Regions from separate parts of the Streptomyces sp. NPDC001222 genome, predicted to be linked through region 2. Evidence: riboswitches for the same ligand, from Rfam matches in the RefSeq annotation. Region 2 holds a riboswitch; each other region holds the start of a gene.
The links. Region 2 has a riboswitch for cyclic di-AMP ahead of ACFY2Z_RS14455 (NlpC/P60 family protein). Riboswitches for the same ligand answer to the same signal wherever they lie in the genome.

Region 1: another riboswitch for cyclic di-AMP. It lies ahead of ACFY2Z_RS19495 (C40 family peptidase); the one in region 2 lies ahead of ACFY2Z_RS14455 (NlpC/P60 family protein).
Region 3: another riboswitch for cyclic di-AMP. It lies ahead of ACFY2Z_RS18560 (transglycosylase SLT domain-containing protein); the one in region 2 lies ahead of ACFY2Z_RS14455 (NlpC/P60 family protein).

Annotation. Positions count from the first base shown of each region.
Region 1 is NZ_JBIAXT010000013.1:76,067-80,936, forward strand. Features, by position in the region: gene ACFY2Z_RS19485 (ATP-dependent Clp protease proteolytic subunit) at 133-768, shown strand; gene ACFY2Z_RS19490 (hypothetical protein) at 776-1,081, shown strand; cyclic di-AMP (ydaO/yuaA leader) riboswitch at 1,496-1,690, shown strand; gene ACFY2Z_RS19495 (C40 family peptidase) at 1,694-2,167, shown strand; gene ACFY2Z_RS19500 (DUF6328 family protein) at 2,271-2,807, shown strand; gene ACFY2Z_RS19505 (LysE family translocator) at 2,746-3,405, opposite strand; partial or broken gene ACFY2Z_RS19510 (LysR family transcriptional regulator) at 3,509-4,425, shown strand; gene ACFY2Z_RS19515 (ATP-binding protein) at 4,543-4,870, opposite strand, start outside.
Region 2 is NZ_JBIAXT010000008.1:188,861-193,730, reverse strand. Features, by position in the region: gene ACFY2Z_RS14480 (SRPBCC family protein) at 1-383, opposite strand, end outside; gene ACFY2Z_RS14475 (PP2C family protein-serine/threonine phosphatase) at 641-1,831, shown strand; gene ACFY2Z_RS14470 (SHOCT domain-containing protein) at 1,853-2,350, opposite strand; gene ACFY2Z_RS14465 (hypothetical protein) at 2,457-2,660, opposite strand; gene ACFY2Z_RS14460 (hypothetical protein) at 2,771-3,298, opposite strand; cyclic di-AMP (ydaO/yuaA leader) riboswitch at 3,689-3,861, shown strand; gene ACFY2Z_RS14455 (NlpC/P60 family protein) at 3,869-4,870, shown strand, end outside.
Region 3 is NZ_JBIAXT010000012.1:120,251-125,120, forward strand. Features, by position in the region: gene ACFY2Z_RS18550 (FAD-dependent oxidoreductase) at 28-1,230, shown strand; gene ACFY2Z_RS18555 (HAD family hydrolase) at 1,941-2,807, shown strand; gene ACFY2Z_RS18560 (transglycosylase SLT domain-containing protein) at 2,869-3,378, opposite strand; cyclic di-AMP (ydaO/yuaA leader) riboswitch at 3,383-3,583, opposite strand; gene ACFY2Z_RS18565 (polyprenyl synthetase family protein) at 4,408-4,870, shown strand, end outside.

The sequences.
Region 1 (4,870 bases), on a different contig from region 2:
GAGCGGCCGGACCGGGGACCCTCCCCGCTTTCGCTCTCAGCGTGCCGACTTTCGCTCTCAGCGTTCTTCGCCGTCGATGGAACGTACGTCCTGTACATTTTTTACAGGATCGCTGCCGAGGAGGCCCGTGCCATGAACCGTCCGTCCGCACGTCATGTCCTGCCCGAGTTCACCGAGCGCACCGGCTATGGGCAGCGGACTCTCGATCCCTACGCGAAGCTGCTGGACGAGCGGATCGTGTTCCTCGGGACGCCGATCGACGACATCGCGGCGAACGACGTGATGGCGCAGTTCATGCATCTCGAGTATCTGGACCCGGACCGCGACATCTCGCTGTACATCAACTCCCCGGGCGGCTCGTTCAGCGCGATGACCGCCGTCTACGACACGATGGAGTACGTCGGCTGCGACGTGGAGACGATCTGCCTGGGCCAGGCGGCGTCCGCCGCCGCCGTGCTGCTGGCCGCGGGAACGCCCGGCAAGCGGTCCGCCCTGCCCGGCGCACGGGTGCTGATCCACCAGCCGTCCTTGCCCGAACCCGTGCAGGGACAGGCCAGTGATCTGGTGATCCAGGCCGAGGAGTTGATGCGCGTACGCAGGCGGCTGGAGGAGATGCTCGTACGCCATACGGGGCAGAGGCCGCAGCGGATCGCCGCCGACGTCGAGCGGGACACGATCCTCGACGCACCGGCCGCGGTGGAGTACGGGCTGATCGACCACATCATCCCGAGCCGCAAGGCGTCACGCACCGCCACCGACGCGAGGTGAGCCGCCGATGCTGCCGCCCGAACTGCCGCCACTGCCCGCGCTGACCCGGGCCGAGGCCGAGCTGATCGACCGTTATCTCGACGTCGTCGACCTGCTCGGACGGATCAATCCCGGACACTCCGGGGACACCTACCGGGGACTGCGCGCCGCCCAGGCCCTGTCGAGCAAGGCGGCCGCTCTGCGTGACGCCCTGACGCTCATGCACCAGCGCGGAGAACACGAACTGCACGGCCCCACACTGGCCCGGGCCCTGCGCGTCCTGGACGGCGAACGCCGCACCGCCCGTGTCGCGGTGCCACCGGGATCGGAGTGACGAAGACGTGCTGGGACCGGCGAGACCGGGCTGACGGGCGGTGATGTACGGGGCGCCCGTGCGGAGTTGACCACGGTCCGGTCGACCCCCGCGCCCGCTCCGCACCGCCGGCCCTGCCCCTGGACCCGCGACACAAACGGACCGAATGGCGTACCCCTGGTCGGCGTAGCGACTGCTCCACCCGGGAGCCGGGGGAATTTGGGCCAAGTGGCGGGGCAGCCAGGGCGTCATGAGTTGCTCCGTCGCAGGTCCAGGCCTCGTCGGTCCCCTCAACGGCCCACGCTCACAAGGGTGTCCAGCCGAACGGGTGAGTGGTGAGTAATGCCACAAAGACCCGGTTCCATTGTGATTTTCCGACATCGCTGGGTGAAGATCCCTTGCTGACGACAAGCCCCCGCCACCGCGGCGGGGCGGTCCGGGCGGACGCCGAATCCTGCCGCCGCCCGGATGACCGGTCGACAGAAGTGGATCGGCAGGAGTGGAGGACCCAGCAAGGCGGGCCGCCGGAGAGATCCGGAGGTCCTTGGGGTGAAGCCGCGCGAGCGGCCGGGCTACTTCGCCAGCCCGAATCCGACAGGTCATCCTTCACAGGCGGCTGACGAAGGGTTGCGCATGACTGCGCTCAATCGTGTCCCGTCGCTGCTGACCCGGGCCGGCACCGCCTCGGCCCTCACCCTCGCCGCCGTCGGCGGCAGCATCGCGGTTCCCGGCGCCGCAAGCGACGCGGCGGCCGCGACACCGGCGACCAAGGCGCTCCAGGTCGCGGCGTCCAAGAAGGGCGCCCCCTACAAGTGGGGGGCCACCGGACCGCGCCGCTTCGACTGCTCCGGGCTCACCCTCTACGCCTACAAGAAGGCCGGCAAGACGCTGCCCCGCACGGCAGCTGGGCAGTACAACAAGACACACCATATTTCCGCCTCCCACCGCAAGGTCGGTGACCTGGTGTTCTTCCACTCCGGTCGGAGCGTCTACCACGTGGGCATCTACGCCGGGAAGGGAAAGATCTGGCACTCCCCGAAAACCGGTTCCGTCGTACGGCTGGAGAGGATCTGGACCAAGAGCGTCTGGTACGGCCGGGTCAGCTGACCCGGCGGGCGGGGTGACGGCGGCCGTGCCGTCACCCCGCGGCCGGACGCCCGTGTGGCCGCCCCGGTGGCGTGAAGAGGGTCTCAGCGGTTACTCGTTCGCCATGGGCGAGCGACCACCCCTCGAGGCACGGCACGAGACAGCGCTGCAGCGCGCCGACCGCAACTTCTCGGAACTGCTGCAGGAACTGCGCGTCACCCAGACCGGAGTGCAGATCCTCTTCGCATTCCTGCTGACCCTCGCGTTCACCCAGCGCTTCCCGTCCCTCGACACGGCCCAGCGCATCACGTACGTCACGACCCTGCTGCTGGCGATGGTGGCCGCGGCCCTGTTCACGGCACCGGCCGCACTGCACCGGCTGCTCTTCCAGCAGAACGTCAAGCCGGTCATCGTGCGGGTCTCCTCCCGGCTCGCCGCCGCCGGGATGGTGGTGCTGGCCTTCGCCTTCACCGGCTCGGTGCTGCTGGTGGTGGACGTGTCGCTGGGCCGCACGGCCGGCATCGCGGCCGGCGCGGGGACACTCCTGGTGTGCACGGCCCTGTGGCGCGTCCTGCCGATGCTGGTGCGGTACGCGGTCGTCAGGCCACGAGCGGCTCCAGGAGAAGCACCAGACCGAGAGCCGTCAGAGCGCCCCCGGTGACCGCATCCGTGATCCGCGCGGCCCGCGGCCGGCGCAGGAGGCGGCCGAACCGGTCCACGAGCAACGCGACCGCGGGGAACCACACCAGTGAGACCGCGAGCACGATCAGGGCGAGCACCAGGGTCCTCGGCATCTCGGGGCTGCCCGCGGGCACGAACTGGGGCAGCAGGCTGAGGAAGGTCAGGGAGGCCTTCGGGTTGAGTGCGTTAGTCACAAAGCCCTGCCGCAGCGGCCGCCCCCTGGGCACGTCACGCGCCACCGGGAGCGCGTCGTGGCCGGGGGTCGGGCCGGCCACGAGGGGGGCGTGGGTCGGGGAGCGGCGCAGTCCCCAGAGGGTGCGTGCGCCGAGGTGGAGCACATAGCCACCGCCGAGCAGTTGCAGCGTGCGGAACAGCCCGGGCACGGCCACCAGCACCGTGGCGACTCCGGCGACCGCCAGCGTCGTGTGGATGAGCAGGCCGCCCGCGATCCCCAGGGCGCAGACGACACCGGCGCGCCGGGAGATCAGAGCGTTGCGTACGACGACCGTGAAGTCCGCGCCCGGCATGGCGACCATGCCCGCGGCCACACCGGTGAAGGCGATGAGCTGTGTGTCCATGCGGACCACCCTGCCGTCCGCGAGCCTTCGGCAGGTATGTCGAATAATCTGGGTGAGTCTTAAGCATCTCTTTGGGCTCGCCTCGGACCGGCAGGGGGAGCGGGTGTACGACCCGACACGGCTCGCGGCGCTGGTGGCGGTCGCCGAGGCCGGTTCGATCACTCGGGCCGCCGAGCGCCTCGGCTACACGCCGCCCGCGCTCTCGCAGCAGCTGGCCAAGCTGGAACGGGAGGCGGGCACCGCGCTGCTCGTACGCCATCCGCGGGGAACCCGGCTGACGGGGGCCGGGGAACTGCTGGTGGTACGGGCGCGGCGGGTGCTGGACGAGCTGGAGCGGGCCCGGCACGAGCTGGCGCGGCTCACCGGTCTCAGGGGCGGCACGCTGCGGCTCGGCACCTTTCCCACCGCGGGCATCCACCTGCTGCCGCCTGCGCTCAGCGCGTTCCACCGGGCGTATCCGGACGTGGAACTGGCGGTCGCGGACTACGATCCGCCGACCGGAGTGCACGCCGTGGCGGCGGGCGACATCGATCTGGCGCTGACGCACGTCACGAGCCCGCCGAGCCCGTACCGCTGCCGTCGTCCGTCTCCCTGGAACCCGTGCTGACGGAGGAGCTGGTCCTCGTCACGAGCCCCGGCCATGTGCTGAGCGCGGAGGCGTCGCGGCTGCCGCCCGCCGAGCTGGCCGGGCAGCCGCTGATCAGCATGGCGCCGCACCACCCGGCGCGGCGCGGCGTGGAGGCCGCCCTGGCCGCCGCCGGGGCCACCCCGGCGGTCCTGGTCGAGACGCCGGGATACGCCGTGGTGTGCGCGCTGGTCAGTGCCGGTCTCGGAGTGGCGGTGGTGCCGGAGATGGTGGCCAGGACCACGGCGACGCCGCTCGGGGTACGGCCCCTGGAGCCGGGCACCCTGCGCCGTACGATCTCGGTCGCGCACCGCACCGACGAGCCGGCACCCGCGGCCGACGCCTTCCGCGCTCTGCTGCGCGGCGCCTTCGGCCGAGCGGCGCGGCACAGCTGAGCGGCGCGGCACAGCTGAGCGGGCACCGGCCCCGCAGCGGGACGGGACCCGCCCGGCATCGGGTGACCGAGCCACCGGTCCGCGGGCCGGACCGCCACGTTGCCACCGCTGCCGCCGTCAGGGATCCGGCTGTCCCGCCGCCGAGACCGACCGCACGGGAATCGTCCACGGCAGTTCGATCGCGACCGTCTTGCCGCCCTCCCGGGTGGGCCGCACCGTGAGCGTCCCGCCGTGCTCGGCGGTCAGCCAGCGGACGATCACCATGCCACGGCCGTTGTCCTGCTGGACGGAGGCGGTCAGTCGCTTGGGGAAGCGCGGATGGCTGTCCGTGACGCCGATGCGCAGTAATTCCTCCCGCGCGAGCGCGATGTCGACCGTGAACGTCGGTGACTGCCCGAAGGTGTGCTGCACCGCATTGGTCGCCAGTTCGGACACGATCAGGCGG
Region 2 (4,870 bases):
AGGTCTCCCTTGACGCGCCGGTTGATGACGCCCAGGGTGTCCGCCGTCCGCTCCACGGCCCCGGCGGGCTCGACGTCCATCACGAGCTCCACCCGGGTGTGCATGTCGTCCACGCGCTGGAAGCGGACCGATCCCTTCTGCCGGGTGTCACCGCTGGTGGTACGCCAGGTGATCCGCTCGTCGGGAAGCTGGTCGACGATCTCGGTGTCGAACTCCCGGCGGATGCCGCCGATCTTGGTGGTCCAGTGATTGTGGCGGTCGTCGAGCTGCCTGACCTCCTCGACACCCTCCATGAATTTCGGGAACTGCTCGAACTGGGTCCACTGGTTGTAGGCGGTGCGGAGGGGGACCTCGACCTCCACCGTTTCCTTGACCGTGCTCATCTGCGCCTCCTTCGGCTGATCGACCGCGACCGGCCGGGGGCCCGCCGCTCGGATCCTGGTCATCGCGCCGAGTACCCGGCACGGACCCGTTTACGGCGGCGACGCCCCGACTTCCCTACAACCACCACCGCTGCCACACCGCACTCGGCGGCCACCCACCGATCAGCCGCGTGAACAACGCTCGTGATCAATACACCTTGGGGGTGCTCGGCCTTCATCCGGTGGCCGCGCGACCGATGGGGAGGCAGGGTGTAACCATGGGTCTCCGGCAATGGGCCGTCGCGGGGCTACGAGAGCAGTGGCAGTCGAGCCATGCCCTCCTGCTGCTCCCCGTCGCCCTGATCGTCGCGATCATGGCAGTGGACATCCACTCCCCCGAAACCATCCATCTGGGGCCCGCACTGGTGATCGCGCCCGCGCTCACGTCCTCGTTCGCCGGGCCCCGGTTGTCCGGCCTGGTCGGGGCACTGGCGGTGCTCGCGCAGATCGTCATCGCCGTCCTGCACGGCGGGTTGGGCACCACCAACCACATCGTGCAGATCCTCACCCTGTTCGTGCTGTCGGTGATGATCGTGGTCTACTGCGCCGTCCGGGACCGGCACCGTGAACAGCTGGCCCAGGTCCGGTCGGTGGCCGAGGCGGCACAGCATGTCCTGCTGTGGCCGCTGCCGGAACACATCGGCCCCTTGCGGGTGGCGTGCCTGTACCTGGCGGCCGAGGACGAGGCGCAGATCGGCGGCGACCTGTACGCCGCCACCCGGGCCGACAGCAGGGTGCGCGTCCTGATCGGCGACGTACGCGGCAAGGGGCTCTCCGCCATCGGCGAGGCCGCCCTGCTGCTCGGAGCCTTCCGTGAGGCGGGCCACCGGCAGTCGTCCCTGCCGGATCTGGCCGCCACCCTGGAGCAGAGCGTGACCCGCTATCTGGCCGACTTCGAGCCGCCCGAGGAAATGGGCGAACGCTTCGCCACCGCCCTGCTGATGGAGATCCCCGACGGGGACCCGATCACCCGTATGACCAGTTGCGGGCATCCTCCGCCGCTGCTGCTCAGTCCCGGTCATGTGGTCACCGTCCCGAGCGTGCACCCCGCACCGCCGATGGGGATCGGATCGGCGCACCCGGGGGACTACCACCTGGACGTGTTCTCCTTCGAGCCCGGGGACACCCTCCTGCTCTACACCGACGGCGTCATCGAGGCCCGGGACGCCGCCGGCCGCTTCTATCCGCTCGCGGACCGCGCGGCCCAGTGGACCGAGGAGAACCCCGAGACGCTGCTGCACCGCATCCGTCGTGATCTGCTCGCCCACACCGGCGGGCGCCTGGACGACGACGCCGCCCTCATCGCCCTGCACCGGACGCCCAGCGTCCATCACGGGCGTCCGCACCAGCGGATCATTCACGCCGACGGCTTCCGTCATCGTCCGCAGAACCAGCCGCAGGGCGGCTGACCCCCCGATCCGCACCCTCACTCAGGTGGTGAAGGGGGTGGAGGGACCCGGAGGGGTGGGCGTGGGCGCCGGTGCGGACGTCGGGCGGGTCTCGGCGGCATGGCCCGACAGGACCAGCTCCTTCGCCCTGCGGAACTCGTCGTCCGTGATGTCGCCGCGGGCGCGCATCTCGGAGAGCCTGGCGAGTTCGTCGACGCCGCTGGTGGGCCCGCGGGTGCCGGCCGTCTCGCGGATGTAGTCGTCGACGGCGCGTTGCTGCGCCCGGGCCTGGGCCATCTCCCGGCGCCCCATCTCCCTGCCGCGGACGACGACGTACGCGAAGACGCCGAGGAAGGGCAGGACCAGACAGAAGACCAGCCAGCCGGCCTTGGCCCAGCCGCCCATGGAGTCGTCGCGGAAGATGTCGAGGACGACCCGGAAGAGCAGGACGAACCACATGACCCACAGAAAGAACCACAGCAGCGTCCAGAAGGCGCTCAGCAGGGGGTAGTCGTACGCGAGGTACGTCTGTGTGACCATTTCCTCCTCCGTTCCGGGCATGCGCCCCGACAGCGGCCCCTGGCGCCTTCAGGGTGCCCACGGCATCCGGCGGCGGGCCTCACCCGGGGCGGGTGAGCGGGCGCGGTCACCCCCACTCCGGCAGCCGGCGCATCTCCACGAGATGCAGTCCGAGGGACTGGCAGCGGGCCAGCAGCTCGTACACCTGCGCATCGTCGAGGACGGGGCCGAACAGAAGGGTCTGGCCGGACATCGTGACGTGCTCCAGCTCGGGAAACGCCTGGGCCAGCGTCTCCGACATCTGCCCGTCGACACGGATCTCAAAGCGCATGGGCTGCTCTCTCGCGGATGGCCTGGGCCGGGCGGCGTGCGCCTCTCCCCGTGATGGTGCGCTCCGACGCGTCCCCGCACCTCACCTGGGGCAGGTGAACCGTCCCGCCGTCAGTCCTTCACGGCGATCTTGAACACGATGATCAGCAGACCGATCAACAGGTTGATCGTGGCGGACACGGCCACCAGGCGCCAGGAGGCCCCGGCATGGCGTGCTGCGGCGGCCGACCAGCCCATCTGCCCGGCCACGGCCACGGAGAGCGCCAGCCAGACCGTGCCCCGCAGGTCCAGGCCCAGCAGCGGGCTGACGGCGACCGCCGCGGTCGGCGGGACGGCGGCCTTGACGATCGGCCACTCGTCACGGCACACATGCAGAACGGTCGCGCGGTCCAGGCGCGGCTGCGCCAGGCGCGCGCCGAACAGCTGGGCGTGGACATGCGCGATCCAGAACACCACGCCGGTACTCAACAGCAGCAGCATCAGTTCGCCCCGCGGCACCGGGCCGTGGGTACCGGCGCCGACCACCACCGAGGCGGCGAGCAGGGAGCCGTAGACACCGCCGGTGTAGTCGGCACGGGCCCGGCGTTCGGCGACGCGCGCCCGGGCGTCGGAGTCGTCCGCCTTGGACCTGCGTCGCATGGGGGATGACCTTCCTGATCGCTCCGCCTCGTCGTGCCGGGGCACCGGACCCTCGTACTGAAGCAGTCGAATAACGGAATATCAGAAATACGAGGCGAGATCGCGCATCGGGCGCCGGTGTCCCCGGCAGTGCGGGTGGACCGCCCTACCGGTACCGGGGGCGCCCGGCGTCACCCACCCGGCGCGGGAATCCTTCGCACTCCGTTCCGCCCGGAAAGCGACGGCCGGGCCAGGGGTGGATCGGCGAAAAGCGGAGCTCGATGGGAACGTCCGGACGAAAATCACACTTAGGTATCGGACATTTCGCGCTTCAATCTTCACGCCAGCCACACAAGTTGGCTAAGTTGACGGCTGGGCCGAGCGACTCCCTCCGGCGAACCTCGCCGGGTTGCACGGCCTCCGCCGAATCCGGTGCATCTTGACCACAGCCGGAACCGGGGACCCAACCGACCACGGGGTGAATCGGTCCAACTGCCGTCGAGGCAGGGGCCGTAGGGCATACCTTCCGGATCCGTCCGCCCGAACCCGTCAGCTAACCCGGTAGGCGGAGCACGGAAGGAGTACGACCCCATGGCGCCGGAGCGAACCCCGGGCCCAGGAGGCTTCGACCTCCCCGGCAGGCGCAGGTTCACCGAGGACGACGCGCCGAGCCGCGACGAGGTCCAGCAGCGGATCCACAGCCTGTATGACCGGGCGGAGACCGACAGCGGAACCTTCAACGCGACGCGCGCGGTGGCGACGGGGACGCAGAGGCGTGCCAATCCGGTGCTCGACAAGGATCGCCGACGCGCCGACCTCGCCCTCGACGACGTGGCCCGGCAGTGGCTCGAGTCGGCGCGCCTGAGGCTGGGCCCGACCGTTCCGGCCGCGCTGCCGCGCGACAGGATGCCGGACAGGCCGTCCGCGGGCCGGCCCTCGGAGCCGGCGAGTCTCCCGGTGAGCGACCTCGTCGTCCTCCTGCGCGAGCTGGGCCTGGCCGACCGGCCCGACCGCGAACTCACCGCCGGCCCGGCCGCGCGTCCCGTGGCGGAGCTGACCGCCGCCGTGGCGGAACCGGCCGCGCGCCCCGCCGCGGAGCTGACCGCCGGACCCGCTGCGGAGCTGACCGCCGGCCCCGTCGCAGCGCTGCCCGCTGCCCCGCCGAGACTGCCGGAGAGTCCCCAGGTCACGCCGGGCGGGGCCACCGAGCCCGAGTCGTCCGTCCCCGAGACCGCCAAGGAGCACACCCGGCAGAGGCTCTCCGCGGCCCGTGACCTGCTGGCCCAGCGATCCGCGCGGCAGGGCACGCCGTCCCCGGCGGTCGAACCCCCGGCCGCGACGGACGCCTGGCGCTCTACGGAGGGGCAGGACGGCCCGGCGGTCCAGGAGGCCTGGCAGCGGCAGCAGGCCGCCGGCCTCGGCATGGACTTCCCGGCCACCTCCCCCGGCACCGGCCTTTCCACCACCGTCCCGGCGGCTCCCCTCACACCGGATCCGCTGACGGACCCTCGATTCGCCACGGAGAACACGCCGTTCGCCGCGGACCCCCAGGCGTTTCCGACCATGGAACCCTGGCCCGCCGCCGGCCAGCTC
Region 3 (4,870 bases), on a different contig from region 2:
GCATGTTGCGTCCTGGGGAGGGACTTCGTGATTCAACCGGTAGCAGTCATCGGTGCCGGGCCGTTCGGCCTGTCCACCGCCGCCCATCTGAGGGCGCGCGGTATCCCGGTACGCGTCTTCGGTGAGCCCATGGTGAGCTGGCGCGACCACATGCCCGAGGGCATGCTCCTGAAGTCGACCCCGGTCGCCTCGAACATCGACGCCCCTCAGAGCGGCCACACCCTGGTCGACTACTGCGACGCGGCAGGCATACCCCGGCTGGTGACCGACGAGGACATCATCCCGGTCGAGGCGTTCATCGCCTACGGCGAGTGGTTCCAGGAGCAACTGGTGCCCGAGCTGGAGCGGGTCAGGGTCGTCTCCGTGGACCGTCGCCCGGGCGGCGGTTTCGACCTGAAGCTGGACTCGGGCGAGCAGTTCGCGGCGCGGGCGGTCGTGGCGGCCACCGGCCTGTCGGGCCTCGCCCACCTCCCGCCGGAACTGGCCGCCGCCGCGGTGGACGGCCCCACCCCCACGGGACCGGTCTCCCACAGCTCCCAGCACCATGACCTGACCCGGTTCTCCGGCAAGGAGCTGGTGGTCATCGGCGCGGGGCAGTCCGCCCTGGAGACGGCCGCGCTCGCGGCGGAGGCGGGCGCCCGGGTGCGGGTTGTCTCACGGGGCGAGGGCAGGGTGGCCTTCGGCGCGCCCCCCTGGGAGCAGCCGAGGTTCCGTCCCGAATCGCCGTTCGGGCGTGCCTGGTCCCTGTGGGCGTTGAGCTACTACCCGCAGCCCTACCGGTTCCTCCCGGACCAGACCCGTCACTACCTGGTGCGCCGGGTCCTCGGCCCGCTCGGCGCGTGGTGGCTGCGCGACCGCTTCCAGAGCAGGGTGCAGGTGCGTGAGGTCGCCAGGGTGGTCGGCGCCTCCGCGCCGGACGGCAGCCCGGTTCTGACGATCCGGACGCACGCGGGACGTACGGAGGAACTCACCGCGGACCATGTGATCGCCGCCACCGGCTACCGCGTGGACATCGCGGCGATGGACTTCCTGGGCCACGAGCTGCGCACGCAACTGGCGGTGAGCCGGGGCACGCCGAGGCTCGGCGCGGGCTATGTGTCCTCCGTGCCGGGCCTGTACTTCACCGGCCTGCCCGCGGCGGCCTCGTACGGCCCGGTGATGCGCTTCGTGTGCGGCACGGAGTTCGCCTCTCCCCGGCTGGCGAAACACTTGGCGGCGGCGCACGGCTGAGGGCGCGGGGCGGGGCCGACCGGGGATCGACGGACGACGGGCTGGGGTGTGGCATCGCCACGCCCCAGCCCGTCGGTGGGGTGAGTCCGTCCGTCGGAGGCCGGCCGGTTCGTCGATCTCGGTCGGTCGGACGGCCGCCGGCTGCTCTCCGCCCGGAGCGCAGCGGCGGGTCCTCTCCGGCCCGACCGGCCCAGGCCGCCGTCGGCCGGGTCCCTGGCGAGCAGCGCGCGCGAACGCGCCATCGTCTGCCGCCACAGCGCCTCCAGCTCCTCGGGGGAGTCCTGCGCGGGAGACGTACTCCTGCGCTGCCGCTCAAGGGCCCACCAGGGTGTCGGTCTCGTCGCCCGCGACCGGCGGTTCCAGGAGCACCGGTTCGTCATACCCGCCGTTCCGCGTCGTGCGGCCGTACGCACCCCGGGAGGCCGTTCGTGCGCTGGGGCGCCGGCTGTTGGACGCGGGCGCCTGAGCGCCCGATGCGTGCACCGGCCGCGCGCGGTGCTGCCGCGCGCCGGGTGGGCCCTTGGTGCGGCCCCGGGGCCGAAGGGCAGGGCCGGTACCGGGACGGGGCGTGCCGGGGCAGAGCGTGGTCGTGTTCCGGACAGCGCCGGGCAACTCCGGTTCCGTGTTGCGGGAGTTCGGTGGGCACGGGAGACCGGACGTCGTCCGGTTCGCGGCGAGTCGCCGGGGCGTTCCATCCGTATTCTCTGATCATGGCCGCACCACTCGCATATTCACTCATCGCCACTGACCTGGACGGAACGCTGTTGCGTCACGACGACACGCTCTCCGACCGGTCAAGGGCCGCGCTGGCGCGGGCCTCCGCGGCAGGCGCGCAGCACCTGGTCGTGACAGGGCGCCCGGCGCCCAGGGTGCGGCCGCTGCTCGACGACCTCGGCAGCACGGGGCTCGCGGTGTGCGGGCAGGGCGCGCAGGTCTACGACGCCGGCACGAACCGGCTGTTGTTCTCCGTCACCCTGGAACGGGAGTTGGCCGAGACCGCACTCGGCAAGATCGAGGCCGAGGTGGGGCAGGTGTACGCGGCCGTGGACCAGGACGGGGTGGACGGGCTCACGCTCATCGAACCCGGCTATCGGATGCCGCATCCCACCCTGCCCGCGGTACGGGTCGAGCGGCGCGACGACCTGTGGTGCGAGCCGATCAGCAAGGTGCTGCTGCGCCATCACGCCCTGTCGGACGACGAGTTGGCGACGGCGGCCCGCGCGGCGGTGGGCTCTTTGGCGACGGTCACCATGTCCGGGCCGGGCACCGTCGAGCTTCAGCCGTGCGGTATCACCAAGGCGACGGGGCTCGCGCTGGCCGCCGGCCATCTGGGGCTGGGTCCGTCGGAGACCATCGCCTTCGGTGACATGCCCAATGACATCCCGATGTTCGACTGGGCCGCGCACGGGGTGGCGATGGCCAACGCCCACCCCGAACTCAAGGCCGTGGCGGACGAGATCACCACGTCGAACGAGGACGACGGCATCGCCGTCGTCCTCGAACGAGTCCTCGCCGGTCACCGGCCGCCGGCCGACAGCGCCGGCCGGGGGTCCGCCGGCTGTCACCAGGCCTACTGATCGGCTGCCGGGCCCACCGGTCGGTTGTCAGGTTCCTACCGGTAGGCGACCGACAGGCCTCCTAGTACGCGCTGTTGACGTTGTCGATCGAGCCGTACCGGTGGGCGGCGTAGTTGCACGCGGCTGTGATGTTGGCCACCGGGTCGTAGGGATCGAACGACGTGCCGGGCACGTGGTAGGCGGCGAAGGTCGGGTCGATGATCTGGAGCAGGCCCTTGGAGGGGATCCCCTTACGGGCGTTGGAGTCCCAGAGGTTGATGGCTCTCGGGTTGCCGGACGACTCGCGCATCACGTTGCGGTAGATGCCGTTGTACGTGCCGGGGATGCCGTGCCGGGCCATGACGTCCAGCGACTGACGGATCCAGCTGTCGAGGGTGGTGCCGCGGGTCTTCACGACGGTGACGGAGGTGACGTTCCCCGGCTTGCCGGGCGCGGCGGAAGCGCTGGTCGCTCCCATGACCGGCAGGGCGAGAAGGGCGGCACCCGTCCCCGCGATTGCGAGGGCACGGGTGAGACGGGTGGCCTGGGAGCCACGGTCCCGACGGCGTGCGGGCAGTGCGAAAGCGGACATGTCGCGTTCCTCTCCTGCGCCTGCGAGGTGAGCTGTCGGGTTCGGGCGGGGAGGTGCCCGGCTGTGTTCTCGATGCCGAGGCCACGGCTTCACCCCTAGCCGTTCCGGTGTGGTAGCCGGACCGGCGGCTTACCTGGGTCCCCCGCTCCTGCCGTCATGGGTCGAAGGGCTTCCGGGCGGTGGCAGGATTCGGCGTTCCGCTCGGATCGAGGGGAAGGTATGCGATAGCACATGTCGGGAACAAGCCTGCAAGTCACAGTCCTTCCGAATTGACCATGAAATGGGGGAATAAGGTCCGTGATCCAGATTGTTGAGCTGGGTTCAAGTTGCCATTAGCAAAGCCGGAGTTGGCGACACGCCCGCGACGACGCGCATGTCGAGCACGTGAGCTATTTCACTGCCGCTTCCGCGGTTGCCATCGGCATTTCATTACATAAGCGTTTAATTCGGACAAAGCGGCCACGCTTCATATGGTCCGGCTCGAGTTCGCCGGGCGGGCCGGGATCGCTTGTGCGGCCTGGACTTCCCTGCCGGCAAGGGGAGTTCTCCGGGTTCGCCCCGCCGGGCGGAACGAGTCTCCGGTCGGCGCGTGCGGCGTGCACGGGCGGGCAGGCGTAGTGGAGTTGCAGGGAGTGCGGGGGAGTCGCAGGGGCATTCGGTGGCCGAAAAGGGGCGCCCGGAAGGTGGGGCGGTGATGTGCGGAGAGAGCGGAGAGGTGTCCGGCGCCCGCGAGCCCGGGGGGTAAATGGGGTGATTCATGCCGTAAAAGGTGCTTTTCAGTTATGTCAGAGAATGTCTGTTCGTATCAGATGATCAAGAACATACCGTTCGTGATCCGATACCGCCCGGCCTGGAACAGTGGGCGCTCGTGGTGATCGAAACGTGACCGGATACGCTGACTTGAGTGATGGCGGCGACAGATCGACAAACTTGATAAGTCACGTCGACGAACGGCGTCATCGACCAAGTGACCGTCCTTGAGACCGACCGTGTGAGCGTCAGCAGACGTCAGCAGACAGGAGACCCCACGTGACCGTCGTCGGGCCGTTCGGGCTGAGCGTGCGGGACCAGGCTCTGGAAGCCGATGTCCAGGCCGGATTGGCGGCTGTCGAGGAAGGGCTGCTCGAGGCCACCAAGAGTGAGGTGCCCTTCATCACGGGGGCCGCGCAGCACTTGGTGCGTGCGGGTGGGAAGCGGTTCCGGCCGCTGCTCGTGATGCTCGCGGCGCAGTTCGGCGACCCGTACGCGCCCGGGATCGTGCCCTCGGCCGTGGTCGTGGAACTGACCCACCTCGCCACCCTCTACCACGACGATGTGATGGACGAGGCCGAGGTGCGGCGCGGGGTGGACAGCGCGAACACCCGCTGGGGCAACTCGGTCGCGGTCCTCACGGGTGACTTCCTGTTCGCGCGGGCGTCGCACATCCTGGCCGATCTCGGTCCGGAGGCGGTCCGGATCCAGGCGGAGGCGTTCGAACGCCTGGTCACCGGCC